DNA from 2 places in the Streptomyces sp. NPDC090127 genome. Region 2 is predicted to be linked to the other one. Evidence: riboswitches for the same ligand, from Rfam matches in the RefSeq annotation. Region 2 holds a riboswitch; the other holds the start of a gene.
What was found. A riboswitch is a leader RNA that binds a small molecule or an ion and turns the genes downstream of it on or off. The one in region 2 is predicted to bind glycine.
Positions count from the first base shown of each region.

Region 1: it holds a riboswitch for glycine, as region 2 does, so the genes downstream of both, gcvT (glycine cleavage system aminomethyltransferase GcvT) here and gcvP (aminomethyl-transferring glycine dehydrogenase) in region 2, are expected to answer to the same signal.

Region 1 is NZ_JBIVDE010000001.1:273,124-280,297, forward strand. Features, by position in the region: gene ACIPPS_RS01180 (enhanced serine sensitivity protein SseB C-terminal domain-containing protein) at 305-1,093, opposite strand; gene ACIPPS_RS01185 (enhanced serine sensitivity protein SseB) at 1,134-1,874, opposite strand; gene ACIPPS_RS01190 (AAA family ATPase) at 1,980-2,651, opposite strand; glycine riboswitch at 2,793-2,895, shown strand; gene gcvT (glycine cleavage system aminomethyltransferase GcvT) at 3,056-4,198, shown strand; gene gcvH (glycine cleavage system protein GcvH) at 4,287-4,664, shown strand; gene glyA (serine hydroxymethyltransferase) at 4,689-5,948, shown strand; gene ACIPPS_RS01210 (L-serine ammonia-lyase) at 6,101-7,174, shown strand, end outside.
Region 2 is NZ_JBIVDE010000003.1:1,019,535-1,026,708, forward strand. Features, by position in the region: gene ACIPPS_RS15475 (DUF5999 family protein) at 46-252, shown strand; gene gcvP (aminomethyl-transferring glycine dehydrogenase) at 359-3,244, opposite strand; glycine riboswitch at 3,422-3,520, opposite strand; gene ACIPPS_RS15485 (PRC-barrel domain-containing protein) at 3,635-4,003, shown strand; gene ACIPPS_RS15490 (DNA polymerase IV) at 4,220-5,659, opposite strand; gene ACIPPS_RS15495 (MerR family transcriptional regulator) at 5,828-6,529, opposite strand; gene ACIPPS_RS15500 (bifunctional nuclease family protein) at 6,776-7,174, opposite strand, start outside.

The sequences.
Region 1 (7,174 bases), on a different contig from region 2:
GAGGACCCCTCTCGGCCGCCGGTAGCCGGCCCTTGCCCGCCGCGGGTAGCGGCTTGGTGGAACAACTGCGGGGCATCGGCCAGGAGGCCGAACGCCCGGTGTTCCGGGGAGTCTTCAATGTGGCCGCGATCACCCGCCAGACCTCACGGTGAATGTTTGCTCAACCGTGATGCGGTTCGTTGCCTTCCGTTATCCGGACTCTGTGATCGCGTCAGCGGACCATCTCGCCCACTATTCGGCCAGAACGGACATGTGCCCCAACCCCCCTGTGACAGGGGTGAATTGGGGGGACGGAGCGGACGTATCAGTACGTGCGGGGCACGGCCGGGGGGTAGCCGTAGCCGGGGGCCTGCGGGGTCGGCGCCACATGGGCGTCGCGGTCGTAGAACGGCCGCGTGTTGGCCCGCAGCCACATCGCGACGGGGTCGTACGGGTCCGACATCGCGACCGTCGAGACGGGCAGGCCGTCGGGGACGGCGGAGACCGTCTGGCGCATCATCGCGCGCACCGACTCCACGGAGGCGGTGGAGGTGTCGTACAGGTCGAGGCCGATGGCGAGGTACGGGGAGCCGAGCGCGGGCTGCACCCAGGCCCTGCGCAGCGCCCGTACGGACGGGGTGCGGTGGGCGTTCTGGGTCAGCAGGGCGTAGAACTGGGGGATCTCCAGGGCGGGTTCGGAGAGCCGCAGCGGTCCGGCCGGCATCCGGTCGAGACCGGTGGCGATCCGGCGGAGGTCGGCCCAGGGGATGCCGACGCCGCCGTTGGTGTCGTGCGGGTTGAGCCAGACGCCCACCCGGTCGGGGAAGAGGCCGCCGGCGATCTCGCGGCCGGTGACCACCTCGTGGGCGCGGTTCCAGCCGGAGGCGGCGAGCTCCTGGGCGGAGGTGACGCAGGGGGCGTACCCGAAGCCCTCGACGTCCATGTGGCCGTACTGGGCGTCGGGCGAGCCGGGCGTGCCCTGCCAGAGCAGCATCCAGACGCTGCCGTCGGCGAGGGCGTGCAGCAGCTGCTCGTACGCGTCGTAGCGCCCGGGTGCCACCTGGCGCAGCATGTGCTCGACCTGTCCGGCCGCAGCCGTGCCTGACGCGCTCACCCTGGTTCCCGCCCCTCTTCCGTCCACCGCACCAGCTTAATTACCGGGAGGCCCGCTGATAGAAGGGGCGCACCCGCTCCTGCATCCAGTCGCCGACCGGGTCCTGTGCCACGTCGAGCAGGATGAGGTTGACCGGCCAGGCCACCTCGACCCGGCCGAGGGCGCGGCCCAGCGCGTCCAGCGGGGCGTTCCGGTCGACGCCGTCCCAGGTCACGAGCTCGACGCCGATGAAGAGGGCCGGTTCGGTGCCCTCGACGCTGGCGAGGGCGCGGCGGGCGGAGAGGACGACGCCGGTGGCGTCGAACTCGGCGGCGGCGACGGTCAGGAAGTCGACCGGGTCGTCCTGCCAGTCGGGCTCGAAGAGCCGGACCCGGCCGCCGCTCGCGGGGCCGTCCAGCGGGGTGCGGCCGACCCGGCAGAGCTCGGCGACGGCCGGCGGGGGCAGGGGGGCGCCGACCGTGCCGCCGGGGTTCACGGCGATGCCGAGCTGCGGGGGCAGACCGCGGGCGAAGTCACGGGCGGGGGCGACGGTGAAGGACATGTGGCTGCCGACGCAGGCCATGAACTGCTGCTCGGAGCTGAAGACGGGGACGTACGGCAGCCCGTCGATCTCCAGCGTGGGCAGGTCGAGGTCCCGGCTCTCGGGGCTGCCGCCGTTGGGCAGCGGCACCCAGACGGGGCTCCGGCCGAGGACCTCGACGAGGCGGCCTCCGGCGGAGGGGTTGCCGAGCGAGGCCGCCAGGACCTCCTCGAGCTCGTTTCCCGGCCACGTCACGTCCACGGTTTCCGATTCCCCTGTCTCGCGGGCCCTGGTCACGGCAGCCTGGTCAGGCGCCCTCGGGGCAGAACCCTAACGCCGCCCCGAGGCCCCCGTGGCCAAAAGGGCTCAGTGGACGGATCGGAAGGCGATCGTCCGCAGAGCCCCGGCGGCGTCCCGGTCGAGCAGGGTCGCCGAGGCGCAGCCGCGGGGCAGACGGCCGGACTCCACCGAGCCGAGGAGCCGGCCGACGGCCCGGCGGTGGCGCGCGAAGGCGTACCCGGAGACGCCCCGGCCGCGCTCGCGCTGGCCCGCGCGGGCGGCGTCGGGGGTGACGTCGAGCAGGATCAGGTGCAGGGCGGTGCCCCGGCGGCGGGCCTCGCGGGCCAGCCAGTTCCGCACCCAGGACTGGGTGCCGCAGTCGTGGACGACGACGCTCCGCCCGGAGCGCAGCGCGCGCCGCAGCCCGGCGTAGTGGGCGAGCCGGGCCAGCGGGCGGTAGACCGCGTACGGCAGGAGGGCGGGGAGCCTGGTCTCCCAGCGCTCACGGGCGTCCTGGGAGTCGATGCCGAGGCCCTGGGCGGCGCGGCGCATCAGCGTCGACTTGCCGCTTCCGGGCAGCCCGGAGACCACCACGAGGTCCCCCGCGGTGAAGGCGAGCGTCCGGGGGCCGCGGCCGCCGCGCTCGCGCAGGTCCCGCAGCAGGGGCGCGGCGGTGCGACGCCGCCGGGTCCGGGCGCGGGCGCGCGGAGCCGGTATCCCCGTGCCCGTGGCATAGGCCCCGCTGTGCTGGATCGTCATGGTCTCTTCCCCCTGTCGGGTCCCGAGGACCCCTTCCCCACAAAGTGTAAAGAAGGGGTAATCAGTCACAAGCGATTTGCCGATCGGACCCCGCGTGCAATGATGTGCGCGCCAAGCGCACACAACCTCATACCGGCCGCTCGAATCCGCGCGGGAGAGTCCCGGAACCACCACGGTGGGCCCCGGGCGCCGAAGGAGCAAGACCCTCCCTTGAATCTCTCAGGCCCCGTACCGCGTGGATGAGGCAGATCTGAAAAGCGGGACGCCGTGTGGCGTTCCCACCCAAGGTGCAAGCCGATCTCTCGGTGACGAGATGCTCTCGGTGAACCTCTCAGGTTCCATGACAGATGGGGAGGACGTCCTCGCCCGTCATGTTTTCCGCCCTTGGGATCCGGGAGCCACCCATGAGCACGTCTGCCCCCCGTCTGACCGCCCTCGATGCGCTGCATCGCTCCCTGGGCGCGACCATGACCGACTTCGCCGGCTGGGACATGCCGCTGCGCTACGGCAGCGAGCGCGACGAGCACAACGCCGTCCGCACGAAGGCGGGCCTCTTCGACCTCTCCCACATGGGTGAGATCACCGTCACCGGTCCGCAGGCCGTCGAGCTGCTCGACTTCGCGCTGGTGGGCAACATCTCCACGGTGGGCGTGGGCCGCGCGCGCTACACGCACATCTGCCAGGAGGACGGCGGCATCCTCGACGACCTGATCGTCTACCGGCTCGGCGACACCGAGGCCGGGTCTCCTCACTACCTGGTCGTCGCCAACGCCTCCAACGCGCAGACCGTCCTCGACGCGCTGACCGCGCGGGCCGCCGGCTTCGACGCCGAGGTGCGCGACGACCGTGACGCGTACGCCCTGCTCGCCGTCCAGGGCCCGGAGTCCCCCGGCATCCTGAAGGCGCTGACCGACGCCGACCTGGACGGTCTGAAGTACTACGCCGGCCTCCCGGGCACGGTCGCCGGGGTCCCCGCGCTGATCGCCCGTACCGGCTACACCGGCGAGGACGGCTTCGAGCTGTTCCTGAAGCCGGAGCACGCCGAGGGTGTCTGGAAGGCGCTGACCGAGGCGGGCGCCCCGGTCGGGCTGATCCCCTGCGGCCTCTCCTGCCGTGACACGCTCCGCCTGGAGGCGGGCATGCCGCTGTACGGGCACGAGCTGACGACCTCGCTCACCCCGTTCGACGCGGGGCTCGGCCGGGTCGTGAAGTTCGAGAAGACGACCAACGAGGGCCGCTTCGTCGGGCGTGAGGCGCTGGAGAAGGCCGCCGAGCGTGCCGAGACCGCCCCGCCGCGCAAGCTCGTCGGCCTGGTCGCCGAGGGCCGCCGCGTCCCGCGCGCCGGCATGGCGGTCGTCGCCGACGGCCAGGTCGTCGGCGAGGTCACCTCCGGCGCGCCGTCGCCCACGCTCGGAAAGCCGATCGCGATGGCATACGTGGACGCGGCGCACGCCGAGCCCGGCACGCAGGGTGTAGGTGTGGACATCCGCGGCACCCACGAGCCGTACGAGGTCGTGGCGCTGCCCTTCTACAAGCGCCAGAAGTGACGTTTCCCACCCCTTCACGTCTCACCTCGCGTCTCATCCCGTAAGACCCGCGTACACCAGCACTCCCCCGATCCAGGAGAATCACGACATGAGCAACCCCCAGCAGCTTCGCTACAGCAAGGAGCACGAGTGGCTGTCGGACGTCGTCGACGGCGTCGCGACGGTCGGCATCACGGAGCACGCGGCGAACGCCCTCGGTGACGTCGTCTTCGTGCAGCTCCCGGAGGTCGGTGACACGGTGACCGCGGGCGAGTCCTGTGGCGAGCTGGAGTCCACCAAGTCCGTCAGCGACCTGTACGCGCCCGTGACCGGCGAGATCGTCGAGGCCAACCAGGACGTCGTGGACGACCCCTCCCTGGTGAACTCCGCCCCGTTCGAGGGTGGCTGGCTGTTCAAGGTGCGCATCACGGACGAGCCGGGCGACCTGCTCTCCGCCGACGAGTACACCGCCTTCACCGCCGGCTAACCGAGACCCCGTAGGGATCGATTCATGTCGCTTCTGAACACCCCTCTCCACGAGCTGGACCCCGACGTCGCCGCCGCCGTCGACGCCGAGCTCCACCGCCAGCAGTCCACCCTCGAGATGATCGCCTCGGAGAACTTCGCTCCGGTCGCGGTCATGGAGGCCCAGGGCTCGGTCCTCACCAACAAGTACGCCGAGGGCTACCCGGGCCGCCGCTACTACGGCGGCTGCGAGCACGTCGACGTGGCCGAGCAGATCGCCATCGACCGGATCAAGGACCTGTTCGGCGCCGAGTACGCCAACGTCCAGCCGCACTCCGGCGCCTCCGCGAACCAGGCCGCGCTCTTCGCGATCGCCCAGCCCGGCGACACGATCCTGGGCCTGGACCTGGCGCACGGCGGTCACCTGACCCACGGCATGCGCCTGAACTTCTCCGGCAAGCAGTTCAACGTGGTCGCGTACCACGTGGACGAGGCCGGTCTGGTCGACATGGCCGAGGTCGAGCGCCTCGCCAAGGAGCACCGCCCCAAGGTCATCATCGCGGGCTGGTCCGCCTACCCGCGTCAGCTGGACTTCGCCGAGTTCCGCCGGATCGCCGACGAGGTCGAGGCGTACCTGTGGGTCGACATGGCCCACTTCGCGGGCCTGGTCGCGGCCGGTCTGCACCCGAACCCGGTCGAGCACGCGGACGTGGTCACCTCGACCACGCACAAGACGCTCGGCGGCCCGCGCGGCGGCATCATCCTCGCGAAGAAGGAGTTCGCGAAGAAGCTGAACTCCTCGGTCTTCCCCGGTTTCCAGGGCGGCCCGCTGGAGCACGTGATCGCGGCCAAGGCCGTCTCCTTCAAGATCGCGGCCTCCGAGGAGTTCAAGGAGCGCCAGCAGCGCACGCTGGACGGCGCCCGGATCCTGGCCGAGCGCCTGGTCCAGGACGACGTCACCGCGCACGGCGTCTCGGTCCTGTCCGGCGGCACGGACGTGCACCTGGTCCTGGTGGACCTGCGCAACTCCGAGCTGGACGGCCAGCAGGCCGAGGACCGGCTGCACGAGGTCGGCATCACGGTCAACCGGAACGCGATCCCGAACGACCCGCGTCCCCCGATGGTCACCTCGGGTCTGCGCATCGGTACGCCGGCGCTGGCCACCCGCGGTTTCTCCACCGAGGACTTCGCCGAGGTCGCCGACGTCATCGCGGAGACCCTGAAGCCCGGCTTCGACGCCGACGCCCTGAAGGCCCGGGTCGTCGCGCTGGCCGAGAAGCACCCGCTGTACCCCGGCCTGAAGTAATTTCGTACGCTTTAGTTCCAGGTTCTGTTCGTACGAAAGCTCCGGGGCACCGCGCACACTGGACAGTGAGCGCGGTGCCCCACCCCCTTTTCCCGCTCAGCTCTGCACCACCCCGGCAGACAACGGCGTCAGCCCCCCACAAGGAGTTCTCCGTGGCCATCTCGGTCTTCGACCTGTTCTCGATCGGCATCGGCCCGTCCAGCTCCCACACCGTGGGCCCGATGCGCGCGGCCCGGATGTTCGCCCGCCGCCTGAAGAACGAGGGGCTGCTCGCCCACACCGCGTCGATACGGGCCGAGTTGTACGGCTCGCTCGGCGCGACCGGCCACGGCCACGGCACGCCGAAGGCCGTCCTGCTCGGCCTGGAGGGCGACTCCCCGCGCACGGTCGACGTCGAGGCGGCGGACGACAAGGTCGAGCGGATCAAGGCGAGCGGCCGGATCAACCTGCTCGGCGCGCACGAGATCCCCTTCGACTTCGACGAGGACCTGATCCTGCACCGCCGCAAGGCGCTGCCGTACCACGCCAACGGCATGACGATCTTCGCGTACGACGCGGCGGGCGCGCTGGTGCTGGAGAAGACGTACTACTCGGTCGGCGGCGGCTTCGTCGTGGACGAGGACGCCGTCCAGGGCGAGAACCCGATCGTTCCGGACGACACGGTCCTGAAGTACCCCTTCCGGACGGGCGACGAGCTGCTCCGTCTCGCGAAGGAGACCGGTCTGTCGATCTCCGCGATGATGATGGAGAACGAGAAGGCCTGGCGTACCGAGGACGAGATCCGCACGGGCCTGCTGGAGATCTGGCGGGTCATGCAGGCCTGCGTCTCGCGCGGCCTGTCCCGTGAGGGCATCCTGCCCGGCGGCCTGAAGGTCCGCCGCCGCGCCGCGAACACCGCCCGCAAGCTGCGCTCCGAGGGCGAGCCCGCGGCGCTGGCGATGGAGTGGATCACGCTCTACGCGATGGCCGTGAACGAGGAGAACGCGGCGGGCGGCCGCGTGGTCACCGCGCCGACGAACGGCGCGGCGGGCATCATCCCGGCGGTCCTGCACTACTACATGAACTTCGTGCCGGGCGCCGACGACGAGGGCGTGGTCCGCTTCCTGCTGGCGGCGGGCGCGGTCGGCATGCTCTTCAAGGAGAACGCCTCGATCTCCGGCGCCGAGGTCGGCTGCCAGGGCGAGGTCGGCTCGGCCTGCTCGATGGCGGCCGGCGCCCTCGCCGAG
Region 2 (7,174 bases):
AGGACGACACGCACTCTCACCACGACGCAGCGAAAGAACCCATCCATGTGCCAGCACCAACCTGCCTGTCCCACCGCCGACTCCGCCGACCGGGAGGCGGCCCGCATGCGGGCGCACCACCCGGAGCAGGGCTGGAGCCTGCTGTGCAACGGAGTCCTGCTCTTCGAGGACACCGGTGAACTGCTGCCGGACGGCCAGATCATCGCCCCGCACCGCCCGCTGACGACGGGCCGCGTGACGACCGCCGCCTGACGCCACAGGACGGCATGTCGCGCACGACGCGTACGAGGGAACCGCAAGGGCCGGCCCGGAGAGACTCTCCGAACCGGCCCTGACTCATGTCGTGCGGCGCGCCGTCCTAGTGGTCGTACTCGTCCATGGGCGGGCAGGAGCAGACGAGGTTACGGTCGCCGAAGGCACCGTCGATCCGGCGGACCGGCGGCCAGTACTTGTCCGCCGCCGAGACGCCGGCCGGGAAGACCGCCTCGTCGCGGGTGTACGAGTGGTTCCACTCGCCGCCCAGCGCCGCGGCCGTGTGCGGGGCGTTGGCCAGCGGGTTGTCCCCGGCCGGCCACTCGCCCGACGCGACCTTGTCGATCTCGCCGCGGATGGCGATCATCGTGTCGCAGAACCGGTCGAGCTCGGTGAGGTCCTCGGACTCGGTCGGCTCGATCATCAGCGTGCCGGCCACCGGGAAGGACATGGTCGGCGCGTGGAAGCCGTAGTCGATCAGGCGCTTGGCGATGTCGTCGACGCTGACGCCGGTCGCCTTGGACAGCGGGCGCAGGTCGACGATGCACTCGTGGGCGACGAGCCCGGCCGGACCGGTGTAGAGCACCGGGTAGTGCGGCTCCAGGCGCTTGGCGATGTAGTTCGCCGCGAGGACGGCCACCTGCGTGGCGCGCTTGAGCCCCTCGCCACCCATCAGCCGCACGTACGACCACGAGATCGGCAGGATGCCGGCCGAGCCCCACGGGGCGGCCGAGATCGGACCGACGCCCGTCTCCGGGCCGGCGGTCGGCTGGAGCGGGTGGTTCGGCAGGTACGGGGCGAGGTGCGCGCGCACACCGACCGGGCCGACACCGGGGCCACCGCCGCCGTGCGGGATGCAGAAGGTCTTGTGCAGGTTCAGGTGCGAGACGTCGCCGCCGAACTTGCCCGGCTTGGCGAGCCCGACCAGCGCGTTGAGGTTGGCACCGTCGACGTACACCTGGCCGCCGGCCTCGTGCACCTCGGCGCAGATGTCGGCGACGTGCTCCTCGAACACCCCGTGCGTGGACGGGTAGGTGATCATCAGCACGGACAGCTCGTCGCGGTACTGCTCGATCTTGGCGCGCAGGTCCGCGACGTCGATCTCGCCGTCGTCGGCGGTCTTGACGACCACGACCTTCATGCCGGCCATGACGGCGGAGGCGGCGTTGGTGCCGTGCGCGGAGGACGGGATGAGGCAGACGGTGCGCTGCTCGTCGCCGTTGGCGCGGTGGTAGGCGCGGACGGCCAGCAGACCCGCGAGCTCGCCCTGCGAACCGGCGTTGGGCTGGATCGACACCTTGTCGTAGCCGGTGACCTCGGCGAGACGCTCCTCCAGCTCGGTGATGAGCGTGACGTAGCCCTGGGCCTGCTCGATCGGGGCGAAGGGGTGGATCTGGCCGAACTCGGGCCAGGTCACCGGCTCCATCTCGGTGGTCGCGTTCAGCTTCATGGTGCAGGAGCCGAGCGGGATCATGCCGCGGTCGAGCGCGTAGTCGCGGTCGGCGAGCTTGCGCAGGTAGCGCAGCATCGACGTCTCGGAGCGGTGCGCGTGGAAGACCGGGTGGGTGAGGTACGCGTCGGAGCGCAGCAGCCCGGCGGGCAGGGCGTCCTCGACGGCGGCGTCCAGGTCCTCGATGTCGGCGTCGACGCCGAAGGCGGCCCAGACGGCGGCGACCTGCGCGCGGCCGGTGGTCTCGTCGCAGGAGGCCGAGACGTGGTCGGCGTCGACGAGGTGGAGGTTGACGCCGGCCTCGCGGGCGGCGGCGACGGCCTCGGCGGCCTTGCCGGGCACGCGGACGGTGACCGTGTCGAAGAAGTCGCCGTGGACGACCTCGACGCCACCCTCGGTGAGGCCGGCGGCCAGGACGGAGGCGTAGCGGTGGACGCGCTGGGCGATCTGCTTCAGCCCGTCCGGGCCGTGGTAGACGGCGTACATGCCGGCCATGACGGCGAGCAGCACCTGCGCGGTGCAGATGTTGCTGGTGGCCTTCTCCCGGCGGATGTGCTGCTCGCGGGTCTGCAGCGCCAGGCGGTAGGCCCGGTTGCCGTCGGCGTCGACGGAGACTCCGACGAGGCGGCCGGGCAGCGAGCGCGCGTGCTTGTCCTGGACGGCCATGTAGCCGGCGTGCGGTCCGCCGAAGCCCATGGGGACACCGAACCTCTGCGTCGTTCCCACGGCGATGTCCGCGCCGAGCGAGCCCGGGGAGGCCAGCAGGGTGAGGGCGAGCAGGTCGGCGGCGACGGTGACGACGGCGCCGAGCTCGTGGGCCGCGTCGATGAGCGGCTTGATGTCGCGGACGGCGCCGGAGGCGCCGGGGTACTGCAGGAGCACGCCGAAGACACCGCGCTCGGCGATCTCGGCCGGGATGCCGTCGCTGAGGTCGGCGACGACGACCTCGACACCGGTCGGCTCGGCGCGGGTCTCGATGACGGCGATGGTCTGCGGCAGGGCGTCGGCGTCGATGAGGAAGACACCGTTCTTGACCTTGCCGACCCGGCGGGCGAGCGCCATGGCCTCGGCGGCAGCGGTGCCCTCGTCGAGGAGGGAGGCGCCGGAGGTGGGCAGACCGGTGAGGTCGGCGACCATGGTCTGGAAGTTCAGCAGAGCCTCGAGGCGCCCCTGCGAGATCTCGGGCTGGTACGGCGTGTAGGCCGTGTACCAGGCCGGATTCTCCGTGACGTTCCGCAGGATGACCGGCGGGGTGAACGTCCCGTAGTACCCGAGCCCGATCATCGGGGCGAGGACCTGGTTGCGGTCGGCGAGCTCACGCAGCTCGGCCAGGACCTCGGCCTCGGTACGGGCGGCGGGCAGACCGAGGGCCTCGGCGTTCTTGATCACGTCCGGCACGGCGGCGGCCGTGAGCTCGTCGAGGGAGCCGTAGCCGACCTGCGCGAGCATCTTGGCCCGTGCTTCGGCGTCGGGCCCGATGTGCCGCTGCTCGAACGGGATGCCCTGTTCGAGCTCGGAGAGCGAAATGCGGTGGGCGGTCATGTACGGAGGCCTCCTGGTCGTCACGACCTGCGAGGGGCACCACGGCGCGGGTGCCCGGACGGCCTCCCCCTCTGTCATGTCAACCTGAGAGTTTCACCGGCACGCCAAAGGCACGCCGGTTTTCACCGTCGGTGAGAGCGGACGCCGTCGGACCTCCGCTCTGCTTTCCAGAGTGACCTCGTCCATGCGGTACGTGGGCCTGAGAGATTCCGGGGAGGATTTGCTCCTTCGGCGCCTCCGAAAGGTTTCTCCGGAGGACTCTCCCGCACGGGGTCGACAGCCACAGCCAGCCTACCAGCGCGGTTCCGGGTCGCATCGCTCAAGTGGCCGACATCCCAGATGTGCACTTTCGTAGTCCTTGTAGAGCAGTTGCGACCAGTTGGAGGGACCGTGCAGACCGACATCGATCCGCGCAGCCTGATCGGCCGCAAGGCGTTCGACCGCAACGGACACAAGATCGGCACCGTGGACGAGGTGTACCTGGACGACGCGACGGGCGTCCCCGAGTGGGCGGCGGTCCGTACGGGCCTCTTCGGCCGGGACGCGTTCGTCCCCCTGGAACCGAGCGAGCTGGTCGAGGGCGGTCTCCACATCCCGTACGAACGCGCCCTGATCAAGGACGCCCCGGACTTCGGCGTGGGCCGCCACCTCTCTCCTGAACAGGAACTCCAGCTCTACCGCCACTACAGCCTGGCCCTCCCCCCGCCCCCGCCCCCGGACCACGACTTCGGCCGCCTGGCAGGCCAGGAGGACAAGTAACACCGAACCCGCCCCTCCCCAGAGGCACTCCCCCAGAACAACACGTGGGAGCCCCGGCCACGCCACCGCAGTCGCAGTAGCAGTCGCAGTCGCAGTCGCGGTCGCGGTCGCCGACGAACAGCACGGCCCACAGGAAGACCCGCACCCCTGCCCTGCCACCCGCACGGGCGGTGCGGGTGGGAACACCAGCCCGGCCGCAGGCCGGGCGCACCCCTGTCAGGCGACCGCCGCCGCCCCCTCCCCGCCGCCCACCAGCGGCAGCGCCTCCCCCGCCGCCAGTTCCGGATCGTCGACGAGAAACGTCCGCACCCTCCCCGGTGCCGACCCCGGTTCCTCGAAGCGCACGGTGACCCGCCCCACCCCGCTGCCCTGCACCCACCCGGCCCCGTACACGGCATGCCGTACGTCGTTCCCAGGGGCCCATCTCCGCTCGACGGCAACCGGCTCCTCCGCCCCTGTGACGACCTCCGCCACGGGCGCCTCCTCAACCGAGGCCGACGAGTCTCCGGAGGCGCCGGAGCCACCGGAGGCACCCGAGGCTCCCGAGCCACCGGAGGCACCGGACGCGCCCGCCCCCTCCATTCCCGCCGCCTGCGCGAACAGGTCCTCCTGGGTGTAGTCCGCCAGCCCGCTCACCCCGACCCCCAGCAACCGCACCCCGCCGGTCGTGTCCACTCCCTCCAGCAGCCGCCCCGCCGCCTCCCGCACCACCAGGGGATCGTCCGTGGGCCCCCGCAGCGTCTCCGAGCGCGTCAGCGTCGAGAAGTCGAAGCGCCGCACCTTCAGCACGATCGTCCGCCCCGAGTGCCCCGAGGCCCGCAGCCGCCCCACGCACCGCTCGGCGAGCCGTTCCACCTCGGCCCGGATCCGTACCCGGTCGTGCAAATCCACGTCGAAGGTGTCCTCGACCGACACCGACTTCGCGTCCCTCTCGGCCACCACGGGCCGATCGTCGTACCCCTGGGCCATCCGGTACAGCGAGGCCCCGTGCGCACGCCCCAGCAGCCGCACAAGCTCGTCCTCGCCCGCTTCCGCGAGGTCCGACACCGTCGTCATCCCGGCCCGCCGCAGATGCTCCCCCGTGGCCGGCCCGACGCCCGGGAGGATCCGTACGGACTTCGGACCGAGGAGTTCCCGCTCGGTCCCCGGCTCTATGAGCACCAGACCGTCCGGCTTCGCCTCCTCGGATGCGATCTTGGCGAGCATCTTCGACCCCGCGAGCCCCACCGACCCCGCCAGCCCCGTGGTGGCGAGGATGTCCCTGCGCAGCCGCTCACCGGCCTCCCGCGCGGTCCCGCTGTCGTCGGCCACTCCCCCGGCCTCCAGGTCCACGAAGGCCTCGTCCAGGCTCAGAGGCTCCACCAGCGGTGAGAGGCGGCCGAGGAGCTCCATGACCTGCTCGCTGATCGACCGGTAGAAGGCGAAGCGCGGCACGAGGTAGGCCGCGTTCGGCGCGAGCCGCCGCGCCTGCGCCATGGGCATCGCGGAGTGCACCCCGAATCGCCGTGCCTCGTACGACGCCGTCGCCACGACCCCACGGGGGCCCAGCCCCCCGACCACCACCGGTTTTCCGCGCAGACTGGGCTTCGCCGCCTGCTCGGCGGCGGCGAAGAAGGCATCCATGTCGAGATGCAGGATCGTCGGCGCGGCTCTCACATCTCCGATGCTGCCCTACGCCACTGACAATCGGCGGTCGCCGCGGACACGTCGTCCGCCGTGCCGGAACGGCACCCCCAAGGCTGCCGGCCCGAAGGCCCCCGGCCCGAAGACCACAGCCGAGGACCACCGGCCGAACACCACCGGCCCGAAAGCCCGGCCCCGCGCTCAGACCGCCCGGTCGCGCCGCCGTCGCGCGAGCTCGTCGCCCGGGTTGTGTCCGACGAGCGTCTCGCCGGTGTCGATCCGCTCCCCGTGCAGCTGCGACAGCGCCGCCTCCACGTCCCGCCAGACCACGCCCACGGCGATGCCGAAGACTCCCTGACCGCCCTGGAGGAGGTCCACGACCTCGTCCGGCGAGGAGCACTCGTACACCGTCGCCCCGTCGCTCATCAGGGTCATCCGCTCCAGGTCGCGGAAGCCACGGGCCCGCAGGTGCTGGACGGCGGCCCGGATGTTCTGCAGGGCGACCCCGGTGTCCAGGAAACGCTTGACGATCTTGAGGACGACGACGTCACGGAAGCTGTAGAGACGCTGCGTCCCGGAGCCGTAAGCCGGCCGCACGCTCGGTTCGACGAGCCCGGTGCGTGCCCAGTAGTCCAATTGGCGGTAGGTGATCCCGGCCGCCGCGCACGCGGTCGGCCCGCGGTACCCCACCGTCTCCGTACCGGCCGACGCGCCCGCCGCGGAGTCCGGTGCCGCTTGGGCACCCACCGCCGCTGCCACGCCCACACCGGCGTTCACGCCCGTGCTCGCACCCGCACTCGAGTCCGTCCCGAAGTCGCCCACACTGCCGTGAAGCGGATACGGACCGCTTTCCCCGGGCGCGCGCCCGGGGGAGCCCCCCGCCGTACCGTCGCCGCTGCTCATCACGCCGACCCTCCGTCCTTGACCTGCCCACACGAAGGTAGGCAGTCACTCGGGGTGCGTCAACGATCGCCACACTCGGCACGCCGAGTGATAATCACCCTGAGAGTGGTTTCCCGTGTCCCTCTCCGGGGAAGGGGTATCCGAATGCGCTGATGGCGCCCGGCGCACGACGGTCAGAACCCGTCCAGCGGGACCGACCGGACGCCGCCCGGCACAGCCGCCCGGACGCCGCCGAAGCCGAGCGCCTCACTGGCTGCTGGACCCGAAGTCCTCCGGGGAGATCTGGTCGAGGAACTCGCGGAACTTCTCCACCTCGTCCTCCTGCTCGTCGGGAATCGCGATACCGGCATCGTCCAGCACGCCGTCACTGCCGAAGATCGGCGTTCCGGTGCGCAGGGCCAGCGCTATCGCGTCGGAAGGCCTGGCGCTCACCTCGACGCCGCTGGCGAAGACCAGCTCCGCGTAGAAGACACCTTCACGGAGATCGGTGATGCGGACCTCGGTGAGCTCCTGGCCCACCGCCTCAAGGACATCCTTGAAAAGGTCGTGCGTCAGCGGCCTGGCAGGGGCCATGCCCTGCTGGGCGAAGGCGATCGCGGTCGCCTCCCCCGGTCCGATCCAGATGGGGAGGTACCGATCGCCTCC